DNA from 2 places in the Streptomyces sp. NPDC002276 genome. Region 2 is predicted to be linked to the other one. Evidence: riboswitches for the same ligand, from Rfam matches in the RefSeq annotation. Region 2 holds a riboswitch; the other holds the start of a gene.
What was found. Region 2 has a riboswitch for glycine ahead of gcvP (aminomethyl-transferring glycine dehydrogenase). Riboswitches for the same ligand answer to the same signal wherever they lie in the genome.
Positions count from the first base shown of each region.

Region 1: it holds a riboswitch for glycine, as region 2 does, so the genes downstream of both, gcvT (glycine cleavage system aminomethyltransferase GcvT) here and gcvP (aminomethyl-transferring glycine dehydrogenase) in region 2, are expected to answer to the same signal.

Region 1 covers NZ_JBSFCQ010000007.1:331,390-335,558, reverse strand. The annotation lists gene glyA (serine hydroxymethyltransferase) at 1-472, opposite strand, end outside; gene gcvH (glycine cleavage system protein GcvH) at 487-873, opposite strand; gene gcvT (glycine cleavage system aminomethyltransferase GcvT) at 984-2,105, opposite strand; glycine riboswitch at 2,140-2,258, opposite strand; glycine riboswitch at 2,259-2,357, opposite strand; gene ACWIHT_RS20615 (AAA family ATPase) at 2,507-3,196, shown strand; gene ACWIHT_RS20610 (enhanced serine sensitivity protein SseB) at 3,261-4,046, shown strand; gene ACWIHT_RS20605 (enhanced serine sensitivity protein SseB C-terminal domain-containing protein) at 4,162-4,169, shown strand, end outside.
Region 2 covers NZ_JBSFCQ010000013.1:301,426-305,594, forward strand. The annotation lists gene gcvP (aminomethyl-transferring glycine dehydrogenase) at 1-1,797, opposite strand, end outside; glycine riboswitch at 1,977-2,072, opposite strand; gene ACWIHT_RS30825 (PRC-barrel domain-containing protein) at 2,187-2,558, shown strand; gene ACWIHT_RS30830 (DNA polymerase IV) at 2,480-3,982, opposite strand; gene ACWIHT_RS30835 (MerR family transcriptional regulator) at 4,040-4,169, opposite strand, start outside.

The sequences.
Region 1 (4,169 bases), on a different contig from region 2:
CGGCCATGTCGACCAGACCGGTCCCCGCGTCCACGTGGTAGGCGACCACGTTGAACTGCTTGCCGGAGAAGTTCAGCCGCATCCCGTGGGTGAGGTGGCCGCCGTGCGCCAGGTCGAGGCCGAGGATCGTGTCGCCGGGCTGGGCCAGCGCGAACAGGGCGGCCTGGTTCGCGGAGGCGCCCGAGTGCGGCTGGACGTTGGCGTACTCGGCGCCGAACAGTTCCTTGACCCGGTCGATCGCGATCTGCTCGGCGACGTCGACGTACTCGCAACCGCCGTAGTAACGACGGCCCGGGTATCCCTCGGCGTACTTGTTGGTGAGGACCGAGCCCTGCGCCTCCATGACCGCGACCGGAGCGAAGTTCTCCGAGGCGATCATCTCCAGCGTGGACTGCTGCCGGCGCAGCTCGGCGTCGACCGCGGCGGCGATGTCCGGGTCGAGCTCGTGCAACGGGGTGTTCAGGACGGACATGTTTCTACGACTCCTCAGCCGGCGGCGGTGGTGAAGGCGGTGTACTCGTCCGCGGAGAGCAGCTCGCCGGGCTCGTCCGTGATCCGTACCTTGAAGAGCCAACCGCCGTCGAAGGGCTCGGAGTTGACCAGCGCGGGCTCCTCCACGACGGCCGTGTTGATCTCCACGACCTCACCGGTGACCGGTGCGTACAGGTCTGACACCGACTTGGTCGACTCCAGCTCGCCGCAGGACTCGCCCGCCGTCACCGTCGTACCGACCTCGGGCAGCTGGGCGTAGACGACATCGCCGAGCGCGTTGGCCGCGAACTCGGTGATACCGACCGTCGAGACACCGTCGACGGCGGCCGTCAGCCACTCGTGTTCCTTGCTGTACCGCAGATTCTCGGGGTGGTTGCTCATGGCGTGAATTCTCCTGTACGCGGTGGAGTGCTGGTGAAGGGGGGAGACGCGGAGGGCGTGGTTGAGCAGCGGTGATCCGCCCGGTCACGGACCCGACGCTACGACGACTGTCACTTCTGGCGCTTGTAGAACGGCAGCGCCACGACCTCGTACGGCTCGTGACTGCCCCGGATGTCCACACCGACACCGGTCGTACCCGGCGCCGAGTGCGCCGCGTCGACGTAGGCCATCGCGATGGGCCTGCCCAGCGTGGGGGAGGGGGCGCCGGAGGTGATCTCGCCGATCACCTGGCCGTCGGCGACCACGGAGTATCCGGCGCGCGGGACCCGGCGGCCCTCGGCGACCAGGCCGACCAGGACGCGCGGCGGCTGCGCGGCGGCGCGTTCGGCGGCGGCCTCCAGGGCCGTACGTCCGACGAAGTCGCCGTCCTTCTCGAACTTCACGACCCGGCCGAGTCCGGCGTCGAAGGGGGTGAGGGAGGTCGACAACTCGTGGCCGTAGAGCGGCATCCCGGCCTCCAGGCGGAGGGTGTCGCGGCAGGACAGGCCGCACGGGATCAGCCCGGTCGGCGCCCCAGCCTCGGTCAGTGCCAGCCACAGCTTCTCCGCGTCGCCGGGGGAGACGAACAGCTCGAAGCCGTCCTCGCCGGTGTAGCCGGTGCGGGCGATCAGCGCGGGGACGCCCGCGACCGTGCCGGGGAGACCGGCGTAGTACTTGAGGCCGTCGAGGTCGGCGTCCGTGAGCGAGGCGAGGATGCCGGGGGACTCGGGGCCCTGGACGGCGAGCAGCGCGTAAGCGTCACGGTCGTCGCGGACGACCGCGTCGAAGCCCTCGGCGCGCTCGACCAACGAGTCCAGGACAATCTGGGCGTTGGACGCGTTGGCCACAACCATGTATTCGGTGTCGGCCAGCCGGTAGACGATGAGGTCGTCGAGGATGCCGCCGTCGGCACGGCAGATCATGGTGTAGCGGGCGCGGCCGACGCCCACGGAGGCGATGTCGCCGACGAGCGCGTAGTTGAGGAGTCGGGCCGCCTCCGGTCCGGTGACCGTGATCTCGCCCATGTGGGAGAGGTCGAAGAGGCCGGCCTTCGTGCGGACGGCGAGGTGCTCGTCGCGCTCGGAACCGTAGCGCAGCGGCATGTCCCAGCCGGCGAAGTCGGTCATCGTCGCACCGAGCGAGCGGTGCAGCGCGTCGAGCGCGATACGACGGGGGGCGGCGGTACTGCTCATCGGTCGGTCTCCCAAGGCATGACGGCGAGGTCGTTCCTCCCCATCTGTCATCGGAACCTGAGAGGTTCGCCATGACCGCGCGGGACACGCACGGGCCATGGGTTGCACCTTGGGTGGGACCACCGGGACGGGCGGTCCGCTTTTCAGATGTGCCTCGCCCGCGCGGTAACTGGGCCTGAGAGATTCAAGGGAGGGACTTGCTCCTTCGGCGCCCCAGCAACAGATGCCTGGGGACTCTCCCGCGCGGATTCAAGCGGCCGGTATGCAGTTAGGCGCGCACATCATCGCACAGGCTTTGTAACAGGCCTGTGGCCGGAAGCGAACGGAACCGCGAGACACCGTGCATTACCTTCTCTTTACGTTCGTTGGGGAGAACCTTTCCTGACCCCGCAGGGAGGACGATCACGGTGACAAGGACCACGGTGTACGCCACGACCTCGGCCGTAGCAGTGCCCGAGCAGCCCGCGGCCCCGGCCGGAGAGGCATGCCCGGCCCGCCCGGCACCGGTCGTCCGCGACCTGCGCGAGCGCGCGGGCCGCAGCCCGCACGGACTCCGCTTCGGCCCCCGTGACCTCGTCGTGGTCACCGGCCTGCCCGGCAGCGGCAAGTCCACGCTGATGCGGCGCGCGGTGCCGGGCGACGGCGCCCGCGTCGACAGCCAGGACGCCCGGGACCGCTGGGACACCCGGATGTCCCGCATATCGGATCTGCTCCCGTACGCGGTCTACCGCCCCCTGGTCCGCCTCGCCCACTACACGGGACTGCACCGCACCCTGCGCTCCACGTCCGGAGCGGTCGTGCACGACTGCGGCACCCAGACCTGGGTGCGCGGCTGGCTGGCCCGCGCCGCCCGCCGCCGCGGCGGCACCCTGCACCTGGTGTTCCTCGACGTCAGCCCGGACACCGCGCTGGACGGCCAGCGCGAGCGCGGCCGGGGTGTCTCGCGGTACGCGTTCCTGCGCCACCGCCGGGCCGCCGCCCGCCTGTTGCGCGCCGTGGAGCGCGGCGACCTGCCGCACGGCGTGGGCTCGGCGGTGCTGCTGGACCGGGACGCGGCGGACGTGCTGCGCCGGATCGACTTCGCGGGCTGAGCCGCTAGCCTTTTCCGTCACAGCACGTTTACAGCAGGCGGTTTCACCAGCAGGCGGTAGGTAGATGGACTTCCCGGCGGACTTCCCCGGTCAGGCGTACCCCCACCCGCATCCGCACGGCGGATGGCCCGGCAACGAGCTGGAGGAGGTGCTCTCGGTCTCCCTCGGCCTGCCCTCGGCCGGCGGCCGGATCATCGAGGTGCTGGCCCGCAGCTTCGTCTGGGTCCCGCTGCCCAGCGGCGGCGGCCCGCACAGCGGACCCCTGGACCTGCCCACCCTGGACATCGAAGGCCAGGCCTTCGTCCCGGTCTTCAGCTCCGAGGAGCAGTTCCGCCAGGTCGTCGGCTCGCATCTGTCGTTCACGATCGCGCCCGCGGTGGAGTTCGCCCGCGGGCTGCCCCCGCAGGTGGGCATCGCGGTGAACCCGGACGGCGTGGTCGGCATCCCCCTCCCGCCCCCCGCCGTGGCCGAGCTGTGCCGCATCGGCCGCACCGCCCTCGACGGCCCGACCAGCGGCGGCCGGGTCCGCCTCTTCGAGCCCGACTGGCAGGACGACCCGGTCGACTTCCTGGCCGCGGCCTCCGCCGAGTTCGCGGGCACCGGAGTGGTCGGCACGGCCCGCCGCTGCCTGGCCGCGATCGAGACCGCCGACCCGGTGATGTTCGTGGGCGTCGAACTGACCAACTGGGAGGGCGACTTGAGGGCGGTCCCGATGGACGCCCTGTCCCGGGCCCTCACCAGGACCGAGGTCAAGTGGCCGGTAAACCTGGTCCTCCTGGATGTGACCCAGGACCCGGTGGCGGACTGGATGCGGCAAACAGTGCGCCCCTTCTATACACAGGGTCACTAGAAACTCCGCGTCCAGCCGCACACGACCCGCACTCGCCAACGGACACTGAGCCCCGACCCATTGGGCGCTTAAGCTGGACCCCAACGCAGGCCAACCACCAGAAGGGGCGGTACACGTGAGCGC
Region 2 (4,169 bases):
ACACACGGTCCGCTGCTCGTCCCCGTTGGCCCGGTGGTACCCACGCACCGCCAGCAGCCCGGCCAACTCGCCCTGCGAACCGGCGTTGGGCTGGAGCGACACCTTGTCATACCCGGTGACCTCGGCGAGCCGCTCCTCCAACTCCCGGATGAGCGTGAGGTATCCCTGCGCCTGCTCGGCGGGCGCGAAGGGGTGCAGCTGCCCGAACTCGGGCCAGGTGACCGCCTCCATCTCGGTGGTCGCGTTGAGCTTCATCGTGCAGGAACCCAGCGGGATCATGCCCCGGTCGAGCGCGTAGTCCCGGTCGGCCAGCTTGCGCAGGTAGCGCAGCATCGCGGTCTCGGAACGGTGGTCCCGGAACACGGGGTGCGTCAGATACGCGTCGTTCCGCAACAGCGCCTCGGGCAGCGTGTCCTCGGCGGTCGCGTCCAGCGCCTCGATGTCGCCGTCGACCCCGAACGCGGTCCATACGGCGGCCAGTTGGGCGCGCGTGGTGGTCTCGTCGCAGGCGATGGACACCTGGTCCGCGTCCACGAGGTACAGGTTGACGCCGTCCTCGCGGGCGGCGGCTACGACCTCGGCGGCCCGGCCGGGGACGCGCGCGGTCAGCGTGTCGAAGTAGCCGCCGTGCACGACCTCGACACCGCCGGCGGTGAGCCCGGCGGCGAGGATCGTGGCGTACCGGTGCGTCCGCCGCGCGATGCCCTTGAGCCCCTCGGGCCCGTGGTAGACGGCGTACATCCCGGCCATGACGGCGAGCAGGACCTGCGCGGTGCAGATGTTGCTGGTGGCCTTCTCGCGGCGGATGTGCTGCTCGCGGGTCTGGAGGGCGAGGCGGTAGGCCTTGTGTCCGTCGGCGTCGACAGAGACGCCCACGAGCCGTCCGGGCAGGCTGCGCGCGAACTTCTCGTGCACGGCCATGTATCCGGCGTGCGGCCCGCCGAAGCCCATCGGCACCCCGAAGCGCTGCGTCGTACCGACCGCGATGTCCGCCCCCAGCTCGCCCGGCGACTTGAGCAGCGTGAGCGCGAGGAGGTCGGCGGCGACGGTGACGAGCGCGCCGAGCGCGTGCGCCTGCTCGATCAGCGGCTTGATGTCGCGTACGGCACCGGAGGCGCCCGGGTACTGGACCAGCACGCCGTTGATCTCACGCTCGGCGATCCCGGCCGGGATGCCCTCGCTGAGGTCGGCGACGACGACCTCGACACCGGCCGGCTCGGCGCGGGTCTCGATCACGGCGATGGTCTGCGGCAGCGCGTCCGCGTCGACCAGGAACAGACCCTTCTTGTTCCTGCCCATGCGCCGCGACAGGGCCACGGCCTCGGCGGCGGCGGTGCCCTCGTCGAGGAGGGAGGCGCCGGAGGTCGGCAGTCCGGTGAGGTCGGCGACCATGGTCTGGAAGTTGAGGAGGGCTTCGAGCCGCCCCTGGGAGATCTCCGGCTGGTACGGCGTGTAGGCCGTGTACCAGGCCGGGTTCTCCATGACGTTGCGCAGGATCACGGGCGGGGTGAAGGTCCCGTAGTACCCGAGGCCGATCATCGAACCGATGACCTCGTTGCGGTCCGCGAGGGTACGCAGTTCGGCCAGCACCTCGGCCTCGGTGCGGGCGCCCGGCAGGTCGAGGGAGTCGGCGTTCTTGATCACATCGGGGACCGCGGCGGCCGTGAGCTCGTCGAGCGAGCCGTAGCCGACCTGCGCGAGCATCTTGGCCCGCGCTTCCTGGTCGGGACCGATGTGGCGCTGCTCGAACGGAATGCCTTGTTCGAGCTCGGAGAGCGAGGTACGAGGGACGGTCATCTGGGAGGCCTCCTGGTCGGACACGACCTTCGGGGGCACCACGACAGCGGGGTGCCCGGACGGCCTCCCCCTCTGTCATCTCAACCTGAGAGCTTCACCGGCCACCCGAAGGTCACCGGCTTTCACCGTCGGTGAGAGCGAGAGCCGTCGCCGACACCCGCCCTGCTTTCCAGAGTGACCTCGTCCGTGCGGTACGTGAGCCTGAGAGATTCCGGGGAGGATTTGCTCCTTCGGCGCCTCCGATGAAGTCTGGAGGACTCTCCCGCACGGGGTCAGCAGCCGCTCGCCAGCCTACCAGCGAGCGGTGAAGCCGAGCTTTCGAGTGGCCACCGGACCGAATGTGCTCTTTTGTAGAGTTTACGGATGAGTTGCGACCAGGAGGAGGGCCCGTGCAGACCGATATCGATCCGCGCAACCTGATCGGCCGCAAGGCGTTCGACCGCAGCGGTGCCAAGATCGGCACGATCGACGAGGTCTACCTCGACGACGCGACCGGTGTACCGGAGTGGGCGGCCATACGCACCGGCCTGTTCTCCAGGGACGCCTTCGTCCCCCTGGAGCCCAGCGAACTGATCGAGGGCACCCTGCACATCCCCTTCGACCGCTCCCTGATCAAGGACGCCCCCGACTTCGGCGTGGGCCGCCATCTCTCCCCCGACCAGGAACTCCAGCTCTACCACCACTACGGCCTCGACGTGGCCCCACCGCCCTCCCTCCCGGACCGCGACTTCGGCAAACTGGCGGGCTCGGACGACATTTGAGCCGACGCGGCGGGAGGGGCGGCGGGTCTTCGATGCTCCGGGGGTGGCACCACCAACTGCCCTGATGCTGCGGTCAGTTCACTCGCGTCCCGCGTCACCAACGGCAGTGGCTCCGCCGGCTCCAGTTCGGGATCGTCGGTCCTGAACGTCCGTACCCGTCCGGGCCCGGCATCCTCCGGTGTTTCGAACCGCACGGTGACCCGCCCCAGCCCGCTGCCCTGCACCCACCCGTGTCCGAACCCGGAGTGGTGCACGTCGTGACCCGCGGGCCAGCGCCGCTCCACGGGCGGCGCCTGCTCCCCGCCGACTTCCTCCTCCGTGTGCTCCTCCTCAAGAAGGTCGACCTGCTCCCCCGCCGCCTGCGCGAACAGGTCCTCCTGCGTGTAGTCGGCGAGCCCGGAGACTCCCACCCCGAGCAGCCGCACCCCACCCGTGGTGTCCACGGAGTCCAACAAGCGCGCCGCGGCCTCCCGCACCACCCCGGGATCGTCGGTGGGCCCACGCAAGGTCTCGGACCGCGTCAGCGTCGAGAAGTCGTACCGCCGCACCTTGAGCACGATCGTCCGCCCCGACAGCCCGGCGCCCCGCAGCCGCCGCACACACCGGTCGGCGAGGCGCTGTACCTCCAGACCCACTCGGATGCGGTCGTGGATGTCCACGTCGTAGGTGTCCTCGACCGACACCGACTTGGTCTCCCGCTCGGCCACCACGGGCCGCTCGTCGTGCGCGAGCGCCATGGCGTACAGCCCGTGCCCGTGCGCCTTGCCGACCAGCCGTACGAGCTCGTCCTCGCCCGCCTCGGCGATCTCGTCGACCGTGGTGATCCCGGCCCGCCGCAGATGGTCGCCCGTCGCCGGTCCGACCCCCGGCAGCGTGCGCACCGACAGCGGCCCCAGCAGCGCCCGCTCGGTGCCGGGCTCGATCAGCACCAGCCCGTCGGGCTTGGCCCGCTCGGAGGCGATCTTCGCGAGCATCTTGGAGGCGGCGAGGCCGACCGAGCCGGTGAGCCCGGTGACGGCCCGTATGTCGGCTCGGAGCCGCTCCCCGGCCCGCCGCGCCGACTCGGCGTCCCAGGCCGTCTCCCCGGCCTCCAGGTCCACGAACGCCTCGTCCAGGCTCAGCGGCTCCACCAGCGGCGACAGCGCCCGCAGCAGCGCCATCACCTGCTCGCTGATCGACCGGTAGAAGCCGAAGCGCGGCACGAGATACGCGGCGTTCGGAGCGAGTCTGCGCGCCTGGGCCATGGGCATCGCCGAGTTCACCCCGAAGACCCGCGCCTCGTACGACGCGGTGGCCACCACACCGCGTGGTCCGAGCCCGCCCACGACGACGGCCTTCCCGCGCAGGCTCGGCTTGGACGCCTGCTCCGCCGAGGCGAAGAAGGCATCCATGTCGAGATGCAGGATCGTGGGCGCGGTTCTCACATCTCCGATGCTGCCCTACGCCACTGACAATGCCCCGCTACGGCTCCCGCCGGGCCCTCAGACGGCCCGGTTGCGCCGCCTGGCCAGCTCATCGGCGGGATTGGACCCGACGAGTGTCTCGCCGGTGTCGACGCGCTCCCCGTGCAGCTGCGACAGGGCGCTCTCCACGTCCCGCCACACCACGCCC